2 regions of the Streptomyces sp. NPDC026673 genome follow, and region 2 is predicted to be linked to the other one. Evidence: riboswitches for the same ligand, from Rfam matches in the RefSeq annotation. Region 2 holds a riboswitch; the other holds the start of a gene.
What was found. Region 2 has a riboswitch for glycine ahead of gcvT (glycine cleavage system aminomethyltransferase GcvT). Riboswitches for the same ligand answer to the same signal wherever they lie in the genome.

Region 1: another riboswitch for glycine. It lies ahead of gcvP (aminomethyl-transferring glycine dehydrogenase); the one in region 2 lies ahead of gcvT (glycine cleavage system aminomethyltransferase GcvT).

The regions. Positions count from the first base shown of each region.
Region 1 is NZ_JBEZXR010000105.1:8,988-14,297, forward strand. Features, by position in the region: gene AB0F62_RS38970 (MerR family transcriptional regulator) at 1-192, shown strand, start outside; gene AB0F62_RS38975 (DNA polymerase IV) at 262-1,719, shown strand; gene AB0F62_RS38980 (PRC-barrel domain-containing protein) at 1,632-2,012, opposite strand; glycine riboswitch at 2,114-2,218, shown strand; gene gcvP (aminomethyl-transferring glycine dehydrogenase) at 2,374-5,259, shown strand.
Region 2 is NZ_JBEZXR010000005.1:7,327-12,636, reverse strand. Features, by position in the region: gene AB0F62_RS05635 (hypothetical protein) at 1-224, shown strand, start outside; gene AB0F62_RS05630 (AAA family ATPase) at 259-840, opposite strand; glycine riboswitch at 1,110-1,210, shown strand; gene gcvT (glycine cleavage system aminomethyltransferase GcvT) at 1,391-2,503, shown strand; gene gcvH (glycine cleavage system protein GcvH) at 2,588-2,968, shown strand; gene glyA (serine hydroxymethyltransferase) at 3,027-4,298, shown strand; gene AB0F62_RS05610 (L-serine ammonia-lyase) at 4,451-5,310, shown strand, end outside.

The sequences.
Region 1 (5,310 bases), on a different contig from region 2:
ACCTCGCCCGACGAGGTCGTCGACCTGCTCCAGGGCGGGCAGGGGATCTTCGGGATCGCCGTCGGCGTGGTGTGGCGGGACGTCGAGGGCGCCCTGTCGCAGCTGCACTCCGAGCGGGTCGACACGGGGGAGACGCTGGTCGGCCACAACCCCGGTGACGAGCTGGCGCGGCGCCGCAACCGCGCGGGCTGAACCGCGCCCCACCCGTCCGCCGTACAGGCGTACGGCGGATGTCGGACCCGTGGGGCACCATCGGTGACTGTGAGAAGCGCGCCGACCATCCTCCACCTGGACATGGACGCGTTCTTCGCTGCCGTCGAGCAGGCCGCGAAGCCCAGTCTGCGGGGGAAGCCGGTCATCGTCGGCGGACTCGGGCCGCGCGGCGTGGTCGCGACCGCGTCGTACGAGGCCCGGGTGCACGGCGTGCACTCGGCGATGGCGATGGCCCACGCGCGCCGGCTGTGCCCCAACGCCGCGTATCTCGTGCCGCGCTTCACGGTCTACCGGCAGATCAGCGACATCGTCATGGAGCTGCTCTCCCGGCTGTCGCCGCTGGTCGAGCCGCTCAGCCTGGACGAGGCCTTCGTGGACCTGGAGGCCGGCGGCATCGGGGACGACCCACGTGCGGTGGGGGAGCGGCTGCGGGCGGACATCCGGGCGGCGACCGGGCTCACCGGCTCGGTGGGGCTCGCCGGCTCCAAACTGCTCGCCAAGATCGCCTCGGAGCAGGCGAAGCCGGACGGGCTGGTGCTCATCGAGCCGGGCACCGAGCGCGGGCTCCTGGCGCCCATGCAGGTGCGCACGCTGCCCGGCGTGGGCCCGGCCACGGCGGAGCATCTGCGGCGGGCGGGCATCGCGACCGTGGGCGAGGTCGTGGAGGCGGGGGAGGCCGAGCTCGTCCGGCTGCTCGGCAAGGCGCACGGCGCCCATGTGCACGGCATGGCCCTGGGGATCGACGAGCGGCCGGTGGTCGCCGACCGCGAGCACAAGTCGATCTCCGTCGAGGACACCTTCGACGTCGACCTCACCGACCGCGTTCGGGTCCGTCTGGAGGTCGACCGGCTGGCCGACCGCTGCGTGCGCAGGCTGCGCTCGGCGGGGCGCTCCGGCCGCACGATCGTGCTGAAGGTGCGGCGGTACGACTTCACGACGCTCACGCGCTCGGAGACCCTGCGGGCCCCGACCGACGACCTCGCGGTCGTCCGCGAGACCGCGGCGCGGCTGCTGGAGGCCGTCGACACCACCGGCGGCGTGCGCCTGCTCGGCGTCGGTGTCGCGGGCCTCGCCGACTTCACGCAGGAGGACCTGTTCGCCCAGGCCGCGGAGCGGGAGGAGAGCGCCGCCGACGAGGAGGCCGGACCTTCCGAGGAGGAGGCGGCGCCGTCCGCGGGGTCGGCCGTGGAGCCGGGGCGGGCCGAGCGGCGCTGGGTGCCGGGGCAGGACGTACGGCACACCGAGTACGGCGCCGGGTGGGTACAGGGCAGCGGGGTCGGCAGGGTCACCGTCCGCTTCGAGGAGCCGGGCTCCGCCGGGCCGGGCCGGGTGCGCACCTTCGCGGTGGCCGACCCGGATCTGGAGCCGTCCGAGCCGCTGCCGCTGGTGTCGGCGGAGCCGCCGGGACCGCCCCCGCGTCAGCTGTCGCCGGCCAGCGTGCCGAAGTCGCGGTCCGGCGGCGGCTCCGGCAGCGGACCGGACAGCGCCGGACCGCTCATGCCGTAGTGGTGGTAGAGCTGCAGCTCCTGCTCGGGGGAGAGATGCCGGCCCACGCCGAAGTCCGGGGCGTCCTTGATCAGTGCCTTGTCGAACGGGACGCGCAGCTCTTCCCCGGTGAACTCACTCGGCTCCAGCGGGACGAACGCGTCGCGGCTGAACAGTCCGGTGCGCACCGCCGCCCATTCGGGCTCCCCGGTGGCGTCGTCGAGGTACACCTCGTCGACGGTGCCGATCTTCATCCCGTTGCGGTCGAAGGCCCTGCGTCCGATGAGGCTGCGCGGATCGATACCGGTCTGCACGGTCCCTCCAACTGGTCGCGATTAATCCTATTTAGGCACGAAAGGTGGCGGCTGTCACATGACCCATCCCCGGACCGCGCTGGTACGCTGACAGCGGCTGCTGACCCCTTGCGGGAGAGTCCTGACGACGCGGGGAACCGCCCGTCGGGCGCCGAAGGAGCAAACCCTCCCCGGAATCTCTCAGGCATCCGTACCGCATGGGTGAGGTCACTCTGGAAAGCAGGAAGGGCGGCACACACCGTGCGCGGCCGCTTCCTCACCGACGGTGAAAGCCGCCCCGGCTGTTGCGGGGCGGTGAAGCTCTCAGGTTCAGATGACAGAGGGGGAGGCCGTGTCGCGTCAGACCAGGAGGCCTCCGCAGATGACCGCCAACCGCATCCCACTCTCCGAGCTGGAGCGCGGCATCCCCTTCGAGCAGCGCCACATCGGGCCCGACGCCGGTGCGCAGGCCAAGATGCTCGCGCAGGTCGGCTACGGCTCGCTGGACGAGCTCACCGCCGCAGCCGTACCGGACACCATCAAGAGCGCCGAGGCGCTCCGGCTGCCCGACGCCCGCACCGAGCCCGAGGTGCTGGCGGAGCTGCGCTCCCTCGCCGACCGCAACCAGGTGCTGCGGCCCATGATCGGCCTCGGTTACCACGGCACCTTCACCCCGCCGGTCATCCTGCGCAACGTCATGGAGAACCCCGCCTGGTACACGGCGTACACGCCCTACCAGCCGGAGATCTCCCAGGGCCGGCTGGAGGCGCTGCTCAACTTCCAGACGGTCGTCGCCGACCTCACCGGGCTGCCCACCTCCGGCGCCTCGCTGCTCGACGAGGGCACCGCGGCGGCCGAGGCGATGGCCCTCGCCCGCCGGGTCGGGAAGGTCAAGCAGGGCGTCTTCCTGGTCGACGCCGACACCTTCCCGCAGACCGTCGCCGTGATCGAGACCCGCGCCGAGCCCACCGGCGTCGAGGTCGTCGTCGCCGACCTGAGCGACGGCATCCCCGCGGACGTCGCCGAGCGCGGCGTCTTCGGCGTGCTGCTGCAGTACCCGGGTGCCTCCGGCGCGGTCCGCGACCTTCGGCCCGTCGTCGAGCAGGCCCACGAGCTCGGCGCGATCGTCACCGTCGCCGCCGACCTGCTCGCCCTGACCGTGCTCACCTCGCCCGGCGAGCTCGGCGCGGACATCGCGGTCGGCACCACCCAGCGCTTCGGCGTCCCGATGGGCTTCGGCGGCCCGCACGCCGGTTACATGGCCGTCCGCGAGGCCCACGCCCGCAGCCTGCCCGGCCGCCTCGTCGGCGTCTCCGTCGACGCCGACGGCGACAAGGCGTACCGCCTGGCCCTGCAGACCCGCGAGCAGCACATCCGCCGCGAGAAGGCCACCAGCAACATCTGCACCGCCCAGGTGCTGCTCGCGGTCATGGCGGGCATGTACGCGGTCTACCACGGCCCGGACGGCCTCGCGCAGATCGCCCGCCGCACCCACCGCTACGCCGCGATCCTCGCCGCGGGCCTGCGCGCCGGCGGCGTCGAGGTGACCACCGGCGCCTTCTTCGACACCCTCACCGCCCGGGTGCCCGGCCGTGCCGCCGAGGTCGTGGCCGCCGCCCGCGAGGCCGGTGTCAACCTGCGCCAGGTCGACGCCGACCTGGTCGGTGTCGCCTGCGACGAGACCACCGGCCGTGCCGACCTGGCCGCCGTCTGGGGCGCCTTCGGCGTCACCGCCGACATCGAGGCCCTCGACGCGGCCACCGAGGACGCGCTGCCCGCCGCCCTGGAGCGCGGCGTGGACTACCTGACCCACCCGGTCTTCCACCAGCACCGCTCCGAGACCGCGATGCTGCGCTACCTGCGCCGCCTCGCCGACCGCGACTACGCGCTGGACCGCGGCATGATCCCGCTGGGCTCCTGCACCATGAAGCTCAACGCGACCACCGAGATGGAGCCGGTCACCTGGCCCGAGTTCGGCGCGATGCACCCCTTCGCGCCGGCCGACCAGGCCGAGGGCTACCTCACCCTGATCCGTGAGCTGGAGGAGCGCCTCGCCGAGGTCACCGGCTACGACAAGGTGAGCCTGCAGCCGAACGCCGGCTCCCAGGGCGAGCTGGCCGGCCTGCTCGCCGTCCGCGCCTACCACCGCGCCAACGGCGACACCCAGCGCACGGTCTGCCTCATCCCGTCCTCGGCGCACGGCACCAACGCGGCCAGCGCCGTGATGGCCGGCATGAAGGTCGTGGTCGTGAAGACCGCCGGCGACGGCGAGGTCGACGTCGAGGACCTGCGCGCCAAGATCGAGCAGTACCGCGACGAGCTCTCGGTCCTCATGGTCACCTACCCCTCCACGCACGGTGTCTTCGAGGAGCACATCGGCGACATCTGCGCCGCGGTGCACGACGCGGGCGGCCAGGTGTACGTGGACGGCGCGAACCTCAACGCCCTGGTGGGACTTGCGCAGCCCGGCCACTTCGGCGGCGACGTCTCGCACCTGAACCTGCACAAGACCTTCTGCATCCCGCACGGCGGCGGCGGCCCCGGCGTCGGCCCGGTCGCGGTCCGCGCCCACCTCGCCCCGTACCTGCCCAACCACCCGCTCCAGCCGTCCGCGGGCCCGGAGACGGGCGTCGGCCCGATCTCGGCCGCGCCGTGGGGCTCGGCGGGCATCCTGCCGATCTCGTGGGCGTACGTCCGGCTGATGGGCGGCGAGGGCCTCAAGCGCGCCACCCAGGTCGCGGTGCTCGGTGCGAACTACATCGCCAAGCGCCTGGAGCCGCACTACCCGGTGCTCTACACCGGTCCGGGCGGGCTGGTCGCGCACGAGTGCATCATCGACCTGCGCCCGCTGACGAAGGAGACCGGCGTGACGGTCGACGACGTCGCCAAGCGCCTGATCGACTACGGCTTCCACGCGCCGACGATGTCGTTCCCGGTGGCCGGGACGCTGATGATCGAGCCGACGGAGAGCGAGAACCTCGCGGAGCTGGACCGGTTCTGCGACACGATGATCGCGATCCGCGCCGAGATCGAGCGCGTCGGCTCGGGGGAGTGGCCCGCGGAGGACAACCCGCTGCGCAACGCCCCGCACACGGCCGCGGCGCTGGGCGGCGACTGGGACCACCCGTACTCCCGTGAGGAGGCGGTGTTCCCGGCCGGAGTGTCGGCCGCCGACAAGTACTGGCCGCCGGTCCGCCGCATCGACGGCGCCTTCGGCGACCGCAACCTGGTCTGCTCCTGCCCGCCGCTGGACGAGTACGACGCGTAAGGGCGGTTGACGCTCAAGGGTCGGCCCCGCTGTTCCAGCGGGGTCGGCCCT
Region 2 (5,310 bases):
TGACGGCCGGCGTGGCCCAGGTCGTCGCCGATCTGCAGGCCCTGCTGCTGGCGGTGCCGAAGCTGCTCACGGGCGCGCTTCCGCTGCCGCTTCCGCTTCCGGTTCCGGTTCCGCTGCCCCTGAACGACCAGGGACAGGAGCCGGCATACGAGGCGCCCCTGTCCCCCGAGGCGCCGCTGTCCCCGGAGGCGCCGCTGTCCCCCGAGGAACAGCAGGTTCCGTAGCGGTAGCGCACCTTCCGTGTCGCGGCCCGGTCGCTCAGCCGTCGAAGTCGATGGCCTCGAGCTCCCGGGCCGCTTCACGGTCCAGGAGGACCGCGGAGGCGCAGGCGCGGGGCAGCCGGCCCGCCTCCGCCTCGGCCAGCAGGCGTCGGGAGGCGTTGCGGTGCCGCGCCATGGCGTACCCGGACACCCCCCGGCCGCGCTCGCGCTGGCCGTCGAGGGCCGTCCGCACCGGGACGTCCAGCAGGACCAGGTGCATCCCCCGTCCGCGCCGCCGCGCGTCGCGGGCGACCCAGGACCGCACCCATCGCTGGGTGCCGCAGTCGTGCAGTACGACGCTGTCACCCGAACGCAGCGCCCGCCACAGTCCCGTGTAGTGCGCGATCCGCACCAGGGGGCGGTAGAACGCGTACGGCAACAGCCGCGGCATCCGGGCCTGCCAGCGCTCCCTGACGTCCTGTGAGTCGATCAGGCGGGCCCCGCCCGCCGCGCGCCGCATGAGGGTGCTCTTGCCTCCGCCCGGCAGGCCGGAGACGACCAGGACGTCACCCGGCGGGTAGCGCAGGGTGCGCACCGGCCGCCGCCCCCGCCGCAGATCGAGCAGCCGGCGAGGCCGCACGGCGCGGCCCCCGCGGCGCGCCTCCCCGGCCCGCGCCGGTGCCGGCCGGGATACGGCCGGACCCCCGGCCGTCGCATACGCACTCTGCCACCGCACAGTTCGCCCTCCGGGTCCGACGTTCAAGAAATGGTAAATCCTGTGTCTTTGCCTACCCAGAGAAACGGCGGCGTTACTACCGGATCGGGACCGGACCGGGACATCCGCGACGCGATCGCGACAACGGCGGGCGCCCGTGCAATGATGGCGGCCTCAATCTCATATAGGCCGTTCGAGGCCGCGCGGGAGAGTTTCCGCACCGCTGCGGCGGGCGGGGCGCCGAAGGAGCAAGTCCTCCCTTGAATCTCTCAGGCACAGATACCGCGCGTTCGAGGCAGATCTGAAAAGCGGGCGAGCCCTCCCGGTCACGGGGGTGCCGCCCCACCCAAGGTGCAAGCCGGGACTCCTCCGCTCGGAGGGTCCAGGTGAACCTCTCAGGTTCCGATGACAGATGGGGAGGACCAGCCCCCCGTCATCGCCCACCTGTCTCTTCCTCGCCTTGGGAGCCCGCCCGATGAGTGAACCCCGCCGTACCGCACTGGACGCGCTGCACCGCGCCCTCGGCGCCACGATGACCGACTTCGCGGGCTGGGACATGCCGCTGCGGTACGCCAGCGAGCGCGACGAGCACACCGCCGTGCGGACCCGGGCCGGTCTCTTCGACCTGTCCCACATGGGCGAGATCACGGTCACCGGTCCGGCCGCCGGCCAGGCGTTGGACCACGCGCTGGTCGGCCACATCTCGGCGCTGGCCGTGGGCCGCGCCCGGTACACGATGATCTGCGCGCCCGACGGCGGCATCCTCGACGACCTGATCGTCTACCGGCTCGGCGACGAGGAGTACATGGTCGTCGCCAACGCCTCCAACGCCCAGGTCGTGCTGGACGCGGTGACCGAGCGCGCGGCGGGCTTCGACGCCGCCGTCCGCGACGACCGGGACGCGTACGCGCTGATCGCCGTCCAGGGCCCGGAGTCCCCCGGCATCCTGAAGTCGGTCACCGACGCCGACCTGGACGGGCTGAAGTACTACGCGGGCCTGCCCGGCACGGTCGCCGGCGTCTCCGCGCTCATCGCCCGCACGGGCTACACCGGCGAGGACGGTTTCGAACTGTTCGTCGCGCCGGGCGACGCCGAGAAGCTGTGGCAGGCGCTGACCGAGGCGGGCGCGGACGCCGGCCTGGTGCCGTGCGGCCTGTCCTGCCGCGACACGCTCCGCCTGGAGGCGGGCATGCCGCTGTACGGGCACGAGCTGACCACCGCGCTCACCCCCTTCGACGCCGGGCTCGGCCGGGTCGTGAAGTTCGACAAGCCGGGTGACTTCGTCGGCCGCGAGGCGCTGACCGCGGCCGCCGCGAAGGCCGAGGCCGCGCCGCCGCGCAAGCTGGTCGGCCTGGTCGCCGAGGGCCGCCGGGTCCCCCGCGCGGGCTACCCGGTGGTGGCCGGCGGCGAGGTGGTCGGCGAGGTCACCTCCGGCGCCCCGTCCCCGACCCTGGGCAAGCCGATCGCCATGGCCTACGTGGACGCCGCCCACGCCGCACCGGGCGCCTCCGGTGTGGGCGTGGACATCCGCGGTACGCATGAGCCGTACGAGGTGGTGGCGCTGCCGTTCTACAAGCGGCAGCGCTGAGGCACCGGTCACATCCGGCCCAGCCGTCCCACCTGTCAAGACAGCCGTTCACCAGCACATACCGTCATCCAGGAGAATCACGCCATGAGCAACCCCCAGCAGCTGCGTTACAGCAAGGAGCACGAGTGGGTCTCGGCCGCCGACGCGGACGGTGTGTCCTCGGTGGGCATCACCGAGCACGCGGCGAACGCCCTCGGCGATGTCGTCTACGTCCAGCTCCCGGCCGTCGGCGACACGGTCTCCGCGGGTGAGACCTGCGGTGAGCTGGAGTCGACCAAGTCGGTCAGCGACCTGTACGCCCCGGTCTCCGGCGAGGTCACCGAGGTCAACGAGGACGTCGTCAACGACCCCTCGCTGGTGAACTCGGCGGCCTTCGAGGGCGGCTGGCTGTTCAAGGTGAAGATCTCCGAGGAGCCGGCCGACCTGCTCTCCGCGGACGAGTACACCGCCTTCACCGGCAGCTGACGCCGCGGCCCCGCCGCACCGCCCTGTCCACTCCGACCTCGGGACGGATGACCCCCAGATGTCGCTTCTCAACAGCTCCCTCCACGAGCTCGACCCCGACGTCGCCGCCGCCGTCGACGCCGAACTGCACCGCCAGCAGTCCACCCTGGAGATGATCGCCTCGGAGAACTTCGCTCCGGTCGCGGTGCTCCAGGCCCAGGGCTCGGTGCTGACCAACAAGTACGCCGAGGGGTACCCCGGCCGCCGCTACTACGGCGGTTGCGAGCACGTCGACGTGGTCGAGCAGCTCGCGATCGACCGGATCAAGGCGCTCTTCGGCGCCGAGCACGCCAACGTCCAGCCGCACTCGGGCGCGCAGGCCAACGCGGCCGCGATGTTCGCCCTGCTGAACCCCGGCGACACCATCCTGGGTCTGAACCTCGCCCACGGCGGGCACCTGACCCACGGCATGAAGATCAATTTCTCCGGCAAGCTCTACAACGTGGCCGCCTACCACGTGGACGCCGAGACCGGGCAGGTCGACATGGCCGAGGTCGAGCGCCTCGCCAAGGAAGCCCGTCCGAAGCTGATCATCGCCGGCTGGTCCGCGTACCCGCGGCAGCTGGACTTCGCGGCCTTCCGGCGGATCGCCGACGAGGTCGGCGCGTACCTGATGGTCGACATGGCGCACTTCGCCGGCCTGGTGGCGGCGGGGCTGCACCCCTCCCCCGTGCCGTACGCGGATGTCGTCACCACGACCACGCACAAGACGCTGGGCGGCCCGCGCGGCGGCGTCATCCTGTGCAAGGCCGAGCTCGCCAAGAAGATCAACTCCGCGGTCTTCCCCGGCCAGCAGGGCGGCCCGCTGGAGCACGTCATCGCGGCGAAGGCGGTCGCCTTCAAGGTCGCGGCGACCGAGGAGTTCAAGGACCGCCAGGTCCGCACCCTGGAGGGCGCGAAGATCCTCGCCGAGCGGCTGACCCGGGCCGACGTCGCCGAGGCGGGCGTCTCGGTGCTGTCCGGCGGCACCGACGTCCACCTGGTCCTGGTCGACCTGCGCCACAGCGAGCTCGACGGCCAGCAGGCCGAGGACCGGCTGCACGAGATCGGCATCACGGTCAACCGCAACGCCGTCCCGGACGACCCGCGTCCGCCGATGGTCACCTCCGGCCTGCGCATCGGCACCCCGGCGCTGGCCACCCGCGGCTTCGGGGCGGAGGACTTCCGCGAGGTCGCGGACGTCATCGCCGAGGCGCTGAAGCCGGGCTTCGACGCGGACGCGGCCAAGGCGCTCGGCGCCCGGGTCACCGCGCTCGCCGAGAAGCACCCGCTGTACCCCGGCCTGAAGTAGCGAGCATCACCCGGTGTGCGGGACCGCCCGCGAGGACGGTCCCGCACACTGGAGCAGTACGGCGCACCCACGCCGCCCACGTACCACCCGGCGGTCACCCCGCCGGCCGCCCGCGGACAACGGGGTCCGCGAACCCGAGGAGTCATCGCACCGTGGCCATTTCCGTCTTCGACCTCTTCTCGATCGGCATAGGCCCGTCCAGCTCCCACACCGTGGGCCCGATGCGCGCCGCCCGGATGTTCGCCCAGCGGCTGAAGAACGACGGCCTGCTGGCGGGCGTCGCCTCCGTGCGCGCCGAGCTGTTCGGCTCCCTCGGCGCCACCGGCCACGGCCACGGCACCCCCAAGGCCGTACTGCTCGGCCTGGAGGGGCACTCCCCCCGCACCGTCGACGTCGACACCGCCGACGAGCGCGTCGAGCTCATCCGCAGCGGCGGCCGCATCAACCTGCTCGGCGCCCACGAGATCCCGTTCTCCGCGGACCACGACCTGATCCTGCACCGCCGCCGCTCGCTGCCGTACCACGCCAACGGCATGACGCTCTTCGCGTACGACGAGGCCGGCGCGCCCGTGCTGGAGAAGACCTACTACTCGGTCGGCGGCGGCTTCGTCGTCGACGAGGACGCGGTCGGCGAGGACCGCATCAAGCTCGACGACACCGTGCTCACGTACCCCTTCCGCACCGGCGACGAGCTGCTGCGGCTCACCCGGGAGACCGGGCTGTCCATCTCCGGCCTGATGCTCGAGAACGAGAAGGCCTGGCGCTCCGAGGCCGAGATCCGCGCGGGCCTGCTGGAGATCTGGGGCGTCATGCAGGACTGCGTCGCCGCGGGAATGACCCGCGAGGGCATCCTCCCCGGCGGCCTCAAGGTCCGCCGCCGCGCCTCGGCCACCGCCCGCCAGCTGCGCGCCGAGGGCGACACGGCCGCGCACGCCATGGAGTGGGTCACCCTCTACGCCATGGCGGTCAACGAGGAGAACGCCGCCGGCGGCCGGGTCGTCACCGCCCCCAC